One region of the uncultured Halovibrio sp. genome, then DNA from elsewhere that is predicted to be linked to it. Evidence: predicted binding sites of a transcription regulator. Region 1 holds the regulator's gene; each other region holds the start of a gene.
What was found. Region 1 encodes FliA, which starts transcription of late flagellar genes. Its sites were predicted from a motif close to CTAAAGTTNNNNNNNNNNCNGCCGATA; they were not measured.

Region 1 (3,279 bases):
GCTGCGTCACGGTGCGGAAAAGCTGGCGTTAGTGACCACGGACCGCTATCGTGTGGCCGCCCATGAGCAGCTGTTCGTGTTCGGGCGCATTCTGAATGTGCCGGTGCGGGTGGTGGACGAGGCCAACAGCCTGGATGCCATTCTGGATGATCTGTCGGACCGCAAGCTGATCCTGATTGATACGGCTGGCCTCACGGCGGCGGATCGTGGCTGGCAGGAGCAGATCGAGGAGCTGGTCAGCAGCCGCCATCCGGTGCGGCCCTATCTGCTGATTTCGGCGACAAGCCAGCCGCGCATTATGCAATCCACGTGGCATTGCTATAATGCCGTTGGGTTGGCGGGCTGCATCCTGACCAAGACGGACGAAGCCCTGACGCTTGGCGAGGTGGTGGGCTTTGCGGCGCAGAGCCGGTTGCCGGTCGCGTTCTACACCAACGGTCAGAAGATTCCCGACGACCTGCACCGCGCGGGCGCCGGGGATCTGGTCAAGCAGGCGGTGCGCCGTCACCAGGCACTCAATCGCGGTGAAAGCGCCATGGCCGAGGGCGCCTGACATGGGATCGGGCGTCTCCTCACAATGCAACAGCAACAGGACGGGAGAGCCCATTCCGCATGAGTAAACCGGTACAGGTGATCGCGGTCACCGGGGGCAAGGGCGGTGTCGGCAAGAGCAACGTCTCGGTCAACCTGGGTATAGCCCTCAGTGAGATGGGCCAGCGCGTTGTGGTTCTTGATGCCGACCTCGGGCTGGCGAACATCGATGTGCTGCTGGGGATCAGTGCCACCTACAATATTTCCGATGTGCTCGCCGGGGAATGCAGCCTTACGGACATCCTAGTGGACGGCCCCGGGGGTATCCGCATCGTGCCCGCCTCCTCCGGAACCCAGCGCATGACCAATCTCAGCCATATGGAGCATGCCGGTCTCATTTCCGCCTTCAGTGAACTCGGCGATGACATCGACGTACTCATAGTAGACACGGCGGCTGGGATCTCGGAGTCCGTGGTCAGTTTTCTGAGGGCTTCGCAGGAACTGATGCTGGTGGTGAATGATGAGCCCACTTCCATCACCGATACCTATGCGCTGATCAAGCTGATGAATCGGGACTATGGCACCCACAGGTTCCGGGTACTGGCGAACATGGTGCGCACGGAGCAGGATGGCAAGGCTCTTTACGACAAGCTCTACCGGGTCACCGAGCGGTTTCTGGACGTTGCCCTGCAGTATGTGGGCAGCATTCCCCTGGATGAACAGGTGAAGAAGGCCGTTCGCCGGCAGAAGACGGTCATGGAGCTGTACCCGAATGCCAAGGCATCCCAGGCATTCCGGGATCTGGCGAAGAAGGTGGATCAGTGGCCGCTGCCATCATCGCCAAGGGGGCATCTTGAATTTTTTGTTGAACGGCTTGTGCAGGACTGACAGGGCGTTCCATCCTTGAGCAGGGGCTTACGGGAGTGGCCAAACCATGACGCAGTCCGGGCCGCTGGATCTCTATACACAGACGCGCCGGGCGGATGTGGATGAGCTTGTCGAGACCCACATGCCGCTGGTCAAGAAGATCGCGTTGCACCTGATGGCGCGCCTGCCGGATCATATCCAGCTTGAGGATCTGATGCAGGCGGGCATGATCGGGCTTCTGGAGGCGGCACGCCGGTATGAGTCCGGCCAGGGTGCGACCTTCGAGACCTATGCGGGCATCCGGATCCGCGGCGCCATTGTGGATGAGATCCGACGTGGGGACTGGGTGCCCCGCTCAGTCCACCGCAATGCCCGCCGTATTTCCGAGGCCATCCAGACGGTTGAGGGCCGGGAAGGACGTGATGCAAAGGACGCTGAGATCGCCGATGAGCTGGGCGTGTCTCTGGATGACTACCACAGCCGTGCCAGTGATGCGACCACCGGCCGCCTGTTCAGCCTGGATGAGCTGACGGAGAAAAACGAACACATCAATGATCAGGCCCCGCAGGAAGGACCCGAGGGCGAGCTTCAGGATGCGGATTTCCGACGTGCGCTGGCCGGTGAGATTGATCAATTGCCGGAACGGGAGCGGCTGGTACTGTCGCTCTACTATCAGGATGAGCTCAACCTGAAGGAAATCGGTGCCGTGCTGGAGGTCAGCGAGTCACGGGTAAGCCAGATCCACGGTCAGGCTGCGGCGCGGCTGCGGGCCCGCATGCTCGAACGTACCGGGGGCTGACTGGTTAGATTTCGACAAACGTCTAGACTGTGAAAGTGAGTGTTGGTGCACGGGCCGCCCAGGCAGACGTGACAACAACCGGAGTGTTTGGAGGCTGTTTTGGACAAGAACATGAAGATTCTTGTTGTGGATGATTTCTCCACGATGAGACGGATCGTGAGGAACCTGCTGCGCGACCTCGGCTTCAACAACATCGAGGAGGCGGATGACGGTAATACCGCGCTGCCGATGCTGCGCAACGGCAAATTCGACTTCCTGGTGACTGATTGGAACATGCCGGGTATGAGCGGTATGGAACTGCTTCAGGCGGTCCGGGCGGATGAGAACCTCAAGCATCTGCCGATTCTGATGGTGACCGCTGAGGCGAAGCGGGACCAGATCGTGGCCGCCGCCCAGGCGGGGGTGAACGGCTATGTGGTCAAGCCGTTCACGGCCGCGGTGCTCAAGGACAAGATCGAGAAGATATTTGAACGCGTCGAGTGAACCAGGTGCAGACGGCATGAGTGAGCTCAACCGGGAAGACATTACCGAGGAAGTGGCTGAGGAACTCAAAGCGCACGCCGCTGGCCTCAAGGAAGCCCTCGATCAGGGCAATATCAGCGATGCCATGCAGCGCATCGCTGAGCTGGGTGAGGTGCGCGACCGCAGCCTCTACCGTGAGGTTGGGCGCCTGACACGCAGCCTCCATGAAGCCCTGCGCAATTTCGAGATCAAGGCCGAGAACCGTGAGCAGCAGGAAGAGCTCTCCAAAATGGCGGATGCGTCGGACCGCCTGGATTACGTGGTTCAGCTGACCAGCCGCTCGGCCAACCGGACCATGGACCTGGTCGAGGACACCATGCCGGTAGCTTCCAACCTGCGCGAGGAGGCCAATGCCATCCGCGAGGACTGGGGAAGGCTGCGTCGCCGCGAGATGAAGCCGTCCGAGTTCCGGGAACTCTACCAGCGGATCGATGCCTTTCTGGATCGCATTGTCTCGGACTCGGATCGTCTGCATGGCAATCTTTCCGAGATTCTTCTGGCGCAGGATTTCCAGGACCTCACCGGCCAGGTGATCCAGCGGGTGACCTCGCTGGTGAAGG
Region 2 (3,279 bases), on a different contig from region 1:
GCCCACTGCCGGCTGATATCCTCTTTCCCGATCAGCCCATACAGCCCCGCAAGAAGCCTGGTGGCGGCGGCTGGCTTTTCGGTGGCGATACTCACCCAGTGTCTTGCGACACAAAGCGCATCCCAATGAAGGCCTGCCTTGGCGGCGGCGCGGATGTAGCGTTCCAGTAACGCTTCATTATTCGGCTGTAGAAACAGCGCCCGCGCCAGGGTTTCGGTAGCATCCCGCGCGTGCCCCTTTAGCATCTGGAGTTGCCCCAGGGTATCCATGGCATCAGGGTCGGTGGGTTCGATCTGAAGAACGGCTTTTGCCGCCGCCAGGACGCTGTCGCTTCCCCGAGCCTGCTTCAACTGGTTTTTTGCTTCCAGGAGGCCATCAGGTTTTGGGATTGCCGATTCCCTCACCACCGGGCTGACCTTCTCTTTAGTTCCAGCCTTGCGTGACTGTGGGTTAGAGGCTCGGCGTTTGCGTTGTGTCATTGGTTACTTTCTCCAGAAATGCAGGTGCTGGCGCGAATATCTATGTCTCGGTGGTTCGGGCCGCGAAGCTGAGTATGGGCCTAAGATGGCAAAGAAATGCCGTCTCCACCAGTTTCTTTCAGGGTGAAGCACAGCCTGTGCCAACGGTTGGACTAACCAGGTCACCTAGCTCAGGCTGCCTGCGGCATCAAGCAGAAAAGCTGCTAGGATGGGACTGAAAAATGGGACACTGAGAAGGGCTGGTATCAATGCAAAGGGGAAAGCTATGAGCGTTACAGTTTTGGATCCAGAGCGGCATGGAAGTCTTCGTCTTCTTCAGAGCACGGATTTCAGCTTTGCCCGGGATCGAATCATGGTGCCGGTGTGGGGCCAGGAAATACCTCATGCAGCTCGATTTTTTCCAGTGGTATTCATGCCGCGTGATGACCAGTGGATCCCTATAGCGCTTATGGGCCTGGAGGAGGGGCGGAATCCCTTCGTTTCTTCGCGAGGCAAATGGTTGGCTGATTATATTCCTGCGGTTCTCAGGGCACATCCTTTCTATTCCGTGGAGTCGGGTCAGGGCGAGCCAGTGCTCGGTATTGAGGAAAATGACCCCTCTCTTACCGAGGACATGACGCTCGAAGAAAGAAGCCTTCCTCTTTTCGAGGCTGATGGCACGCCTTCCGAGCTGACCCATACTGCGTTGAGTGTTCTGCAGCAGATTCGGGGCCAGCAGGAGCACACATGGAAAGCTATGCGTATTTTAGAGAGGTTGGATCTTCTTGCCCCATGGGTGCCGCGAAGTGGCGAACGAGGTAGTAGTCAGCTTTATGCGGTCGATGAGACGGCAATCAAGAACCTAGATGATGAACGGTTTCTTGAACTGCGTGAGCCTGGAGTTCTTGCGCTGATATATGCTCACCTCGTCTCGCTCAGGCAGTTTCATTCCCTCCAGAAGAGCCACTCACAGCTGTGGTTGGCTGCGAAACAACAGGGAAGCAATGCCCTTTTCCCGCAGGAAAGCGATCTTTTCATTTTCGGGGATAGGTGAGAGAGGCGTCGTTACATCCATTTACAAAAAGCCTGTCATTCGGTCTAAAGGCCTGACACTTTCTGCCGTTATGCAAGCCAGAAGGCAATACCATCGAATGCTCGGTGGGGCGGCCTATGGTCCTCAAAAGAGTGAGCAGGCAGGAGAACGGTTATGGCACTCGGTATCAACACAAACGTGGCATCGCTCAGCGCCCAGAACGAGCTGAACGCATCCAAGTCGACCAAGAACGAGGCGCTGGAGCGTCTTTCGTCTGGGCTGCGCATCAACAGTGCGAAGGACGACGCGGCGGGTCTGGCGATCTCGACCCGATTTGAGTCCCAGATCAGCGGCCTGAACGTGGCCAGCCGGAACGCGCAGGACGGTATCTCACTGGCACAGACCGCGGAAGGCGGGCTGGATGAGATCACCAACAACCTCCAGCGCGTGCGGGAGCTGTCGGTGCAGGCGGCGAACGCCACCAACAACGACACGGACCGTTCCGCGCTGAATGATGAAGTGCAACAGCGTCTGGAGGAGATTGACCGGATTGCGAGCCAGACGGATTTCAACGGACTGAACGTGCTGGATGGGACGCTCAGTAGCCAGAAATTCCAGGTGGGCGCCAATGCAGGCCAGACGATCAGTGTTGACCTCAATACAAGCGCCCGAACTGGCAATACCGGTCAGTTGGCGATCGCTTCTACTAGTAGTGCCTTGGATGCAAGTGATTTCTCGACCTTTTCTGGTACCGATGATGGGGGGACCCTGTTCAGTGTCACAGCTGGAGATGGTGATCAGATCGATGTGAATCTTAGCTTGAGTGCTGACCTTTTTGATGCTTCGACTGCTGCTGGTGCGACGGTAGATGCTTCAGCTGCTGACCAGGTTTTTGAAGAGGTCACTCGGCAGATCAATGATCAAGTAGGCAACTCAGCCTATGCATCGTACGAAGAGGACAGTAATGGTGATGCCACTTTCGAATTGCGTTCGACTGACAAGCTGACCTTCGCAAGCGGTGCTGCCGGAAGCCCATTCGCTGGTGCAGATGGTGGTAACTTTGATGGTAGCGGAGGAGATGCGACGGTGACCGATGGCAGTCTGAATGCTGCTTCTGTGGATACCGCAGCTAACGCCAATGATGCCATTCTGCGGATTGATGCTGCGCTTGAGAACGTGAACAACTTCCGAAGCGAATTGGGTGCGGTTCAGAACCGCTTCGAGTCGACCATCAGCAATCTCAACAACAATATTGAGAACCTGGAGGCTTCGAAGAGCCGGATCTTGGATGCGGACTTCGCGGCCGAGACCGCTAAGCTGCAGAAGGCGAACGTGCTGCAACAGGCTGGTATCTCGGTGCTGGCGCAGGCGAACCAGTCGCCGCAGCAGGTTCTTTCCCTCCTGCAGTAAACCCAGCTCGGAAGCAGCCGCTCCCCACTCTGACGGGGCGGTGAATCCTAAGGAGCCGCCATCTCTGAACAAGAGGTGGCGGTTTTTTATGGAATGCTGGTACTGCCTTTCTTTTTATCCGTTACATCCATTTACAAAAAGCCTGTCATTTGATCTAAAGGCCTGACACTTTCTGCCGTTACGCAAGTCAGAAGGCAATACCATCGAATGCTCGGTGGGTGGCCTACGGTCCTCAAAAGAGTGAACAGGCAGGAGAACGGTTATGGCACTCGGTATCAACACAAACGTGGCATCGCTCAGCGCCCAGAACGAGCTGAACGCATCCAAGTCGACCAAGAACGAGGCGCTGGAGCGTCTTTCGTCTGGGCTGCGCATCAA
Region 3 (3,279 bases), on a different contig from region 1:
GTCTGTATCTCAGTCGCAAGCTCATCACGGGTATAGGTGCCCGCAGTCAACTCAATGCTGGCGCTGGTCTGCCCATCGACCTTGAACGTCAGGCTGTTGTTGTCGGCATCAACGTTGATACCGGTCGCCGGTGTCTGGTTACTGGAGACCAGCTGCCCCTGGGTCGCTGCCTGGCTCACATTGATGCTGTATTCGCCGGCCTCGGTGTTCACACTGCTGCGAACGAATTCCACCTGGGAATCGGATGTGCGGCCCTGCTCCGCGAAAAGCGCCGTTACATCGTCCGGGTTGGCCTTCAGCTCTTCCTGGAACTTCTGGGAGTCAAACTCAAGCTGCCCGGTCTGGAAATCCGTACTGATGCCAACGTCCGAAAGACTGCGGACACTCGCGTTCTCAAGACCCGGAACGATCTGGTTGAGCTCCCGCTTGAGCTGGTTCTCAACGTTTCGCACCGTGGCATCACCGGTCAGCAGACTGCCCCCGCTATCCTGGCTGAAGGAGGTCAGCTCGTTGACCGTGCTCTTGAAAGCGTTGAACTTGTCCACGAACTTCTGGACCTTCTCGGCGACCGCGCCGGTGTCCTGGCTGACCCCGACGGATGTTGTCCCAGTGTTCTGAAGCTGGAACGTCAGCCCATCCACAACGCCTTCGACGCTGTTGGAAGAACGCGTCACGTCGATGCCGTTCACGCTCAGCTTGGCATCCTGGGCAGCAACGGTTTCTTCCATGTTCTTCGTCGTGTCGTTGAACGCGAACTGCGAGAGGCCGGTGTTGTCGGTGTTGTTGCCGTCGGAATCCGAGACCGAGATGGTTGCGCCGTTGGCCGTACCGCTTTCGTCCGAGGACAGGGTCAAGCGATAGCCATTACCCGTGTCCACGATGCCGGCGGACACACCCGCGTCGGATTCGTTGATGCTGTTGGCGAGCCCCTGAAGGGTGTCGTTGCTGCCATCGACTGTGATGTTGGTCGTCTTGTCGCCAGTCTGAATGGTCAGGGTCCCCTGCCCAACGCTCGTTGTATTGCGGTCCGAAAACGAGCCGGAAGCGAGGGACTGGTTGGTCGCAAGCTGCTGCACATCGAGGTTATAGTTCCCCTCGCTGGCATTGGCACTGTCCACGGAAACGCTGACACTGTCACCGTTGGTCGAGGCGGAAAACGACTGCATCGCTTCCGGAGAGCCCAGCTGGCGCATGGGAAGCCTGAGATCGGTCACGGCACTACGGATCTTGCCGAACGCCGAAATCATCGCCTCGGTTTCTTTCTGCTCCTGGTTGAGCCGATTCTCGGTGGGGCCTCGCTCCGCCTGAACCAGCTTGTCGACCAGATCAGCGTTGAGAACGCCCGACCCGACGCCAAGGGATGATATGCCGCCCATGGACAACCTCCTCCCGAAGGTACTGTTGCCTGTCTATAGAGTGTAACGGCCAATTGCGGCAAAACTTTGCCTCTTTACCGCTGCAAACCTGTTACTGATTGTAAGCAGGCCGGGTTTTGCCGTCTTTTGGACGATCAATGCACACCGCATGCCACCACTGGTCGTACGGCCTCCGGTAGGAGCGAGCTCGCTCGCGATCAACAACATTGAAACCAGAACCGATCGCCTGCAAGCAGGCTCCTACACACCAAACAGGCCCCCGCAAAAACAAAAAAGCCGCCATCCCGGAAGGATGACGGCTATCCCTTGAACCTATGCTCTACAAGGCTTTACACCTTGATGTTCAGCAACGATAAAGGCTCGTCCTGCTGGAGATTCTCCGCCAGTTTCAGTGCCAAGTCATCCGGAATCTGGCGAACCACCTCATCAGTCTGTTGGTCGATGACGCGAACCACCGTCTGACCGGTGTCGTCGTTCACATCAAATTCCAGGTCCCGCTGCACGGACTGGACAAAATCATTAAGGCGCGAGACCGCCTCATTCAGCTCTTCGCGGATGGCGTCGCTCCGTTTCTCGGACTTTTCAGCCCGGGTTTCCCCGCTCCGTCCAGCCTCGATCGGCGTTACGGAACCGTTCTCACGGCCTTCCCCGCTTGCGGAGGGCTGTGATGATGGCGCTGACACCCGCCCCGATTCCGGCTTTTCGGGGGCCTTGCGGTTCGGGTCCGGGCTGTTCAGATTTATGTCACTCATATCACACCTCACCAGTGCGGTTACGCGGCCCGGCCGCCGCCCCGGAGGGCGACGGCTGCCTTAACGCCCCGCTTACTGCAGGAGGGACAGGACCTGCTGCGGCGACTGGTTCGCCTGCGCCAGCACCGAGATACCAGCCTGCTGCAGCACGTTCGCCTTCTGCAGCTTGGCCGTCTCGGACGCAAAGTCCGCATCCAGGATCCGGCTCTTCGAGGCCTCCAGGTTCTCAATGTTGTTGTTGAGGTTGCTGATGGTCGACTCGAAGCGGTTCTGAACCGCACCCAGTTCACTGCGGAATTCGTTCACCGCATCCAGCGCCCCATCAATACGCACAATGGCATCGTTTGCATTAGCAGCGGTGTCGACCGACGCCGCATTGAGACTTCCGTCAGTAAGCCCAACGGTACCGTCCGAGCCCAAAGTACCGCTCCCATCCAATGGGTTGGTATTGCTACCATCTTTCACGATCGTCAACTCTTCAGTCGATCTAAGCTCGATGGTGAAGCTGCCGCTCGCATCTGTAACGGACGCGTAAGCCGCATTGCCAACCTGATCATTGATTTGCGACGCGACTTCATCGAAAACCGCCTGATCATCTTGGGAAATACCGCTACTATCAAAATTGCCATCATCAAGGGTCAGGCTGACATCGATCTGGTCACCATCACCGACGGTTACTGAAAACGCAGTAGCACCTTCACCACTAGAGTCGCCAGCCGCGAAGTACGAGAAACCGTCAGCACTTGAGAAGGATGCCGAATCTGCCACGGCAATAGTGCCCAAGTCCTCGGTTCTTGCACTCGCATCAAGATCCACACTGATCGTCTGGCCTGCATTGGCGCCCACCTGGAATTTCTGGCTACTGAGCGTCCCATCCAGCACGTTCAGTCCGTTGAAATCCGTCTGGCTCGCAATCCGGTCAATCTCCTCCAGACGCTGTTGCACTTCATCATTCAGCGCGGAACGGTCCGTGTCGTTGTTGGTGGCGTTCGCCGCCTGCACCGACAGCTCCCGCACGCGCTGGAGGTTGTTGGTGATCTCATCCAGCCCGCCTTCCGCGGTCTGTGCCAGTGAGATACCGTCCTGCGCGTTCCGGCTGGCCACGTTCAGGCCGCTGATCTGGGACTCAAATCGGGTCGAGATCGCCAGAC

Region 2: a site for FliA is predicted at 1,557-1,583, ahead of QZ501_RS11760 (flagellin). Genes of this name have one in related genera too.
Region 3: a site for FliA is predicted at 1,420-1,446, ahead of fliD (flagellar filament capping protein FliD). Genes of this name have one in related genera too.

Annotation. Positions count from the first base shown of each region.
Region 1 is NZ_CAJXMA010000037.1:95-3,373, reverse strand. Features, by position in the region: gene flhF (flagellar biosynthesis protein FlhF) at 1-553, shown strand, start outside; gene QZ501_RS08785 (MinD/ParA family protein) at 613-1,419, shown strand; gene QZ501_RS08780 (RNA polymerase sigma factor FliA) at 1,466-2,197, shown strand; gene cheY (chemotaxis response regulator CheY) at 2,297-2,680, shown strand; partial or broken gene QZ501_RS08770 (protein phosphatase CheZ) at 2,697-3,279, shown strand, end outside.
Region 2 is NZ_CAJXMA010000067.1:917-4,195, forward strand. Features, by position in the region: partial or broken gene QZ501_RS11750 (hypothetical protein) at 1-479, opposite strand, end outside; gene QZ501_RS11755 (SapC family protein) at 745-1,512, shown strand; gene QZ501_RS11760 (flagellin) at 1,666-2,901, shown strand; gene QZ501_RS11765 (flagellin) at 3,164-3,279, shown strand, end outside.
Region 3 is NZ_CAJXMA010000067.1:4,219-7,497, reverse strand. Features, by position in the region: gene fliD (flagellar filament capping protein FliD) at 1-1,376, opposite strand, end outside; gene QZ501_RS11770 (flagellar protein FlaG) at 1,706-2,128, opposite strand; gene QZ501_RS11765 (flagellin) at 2,201-3,279, opposite strand, start outside.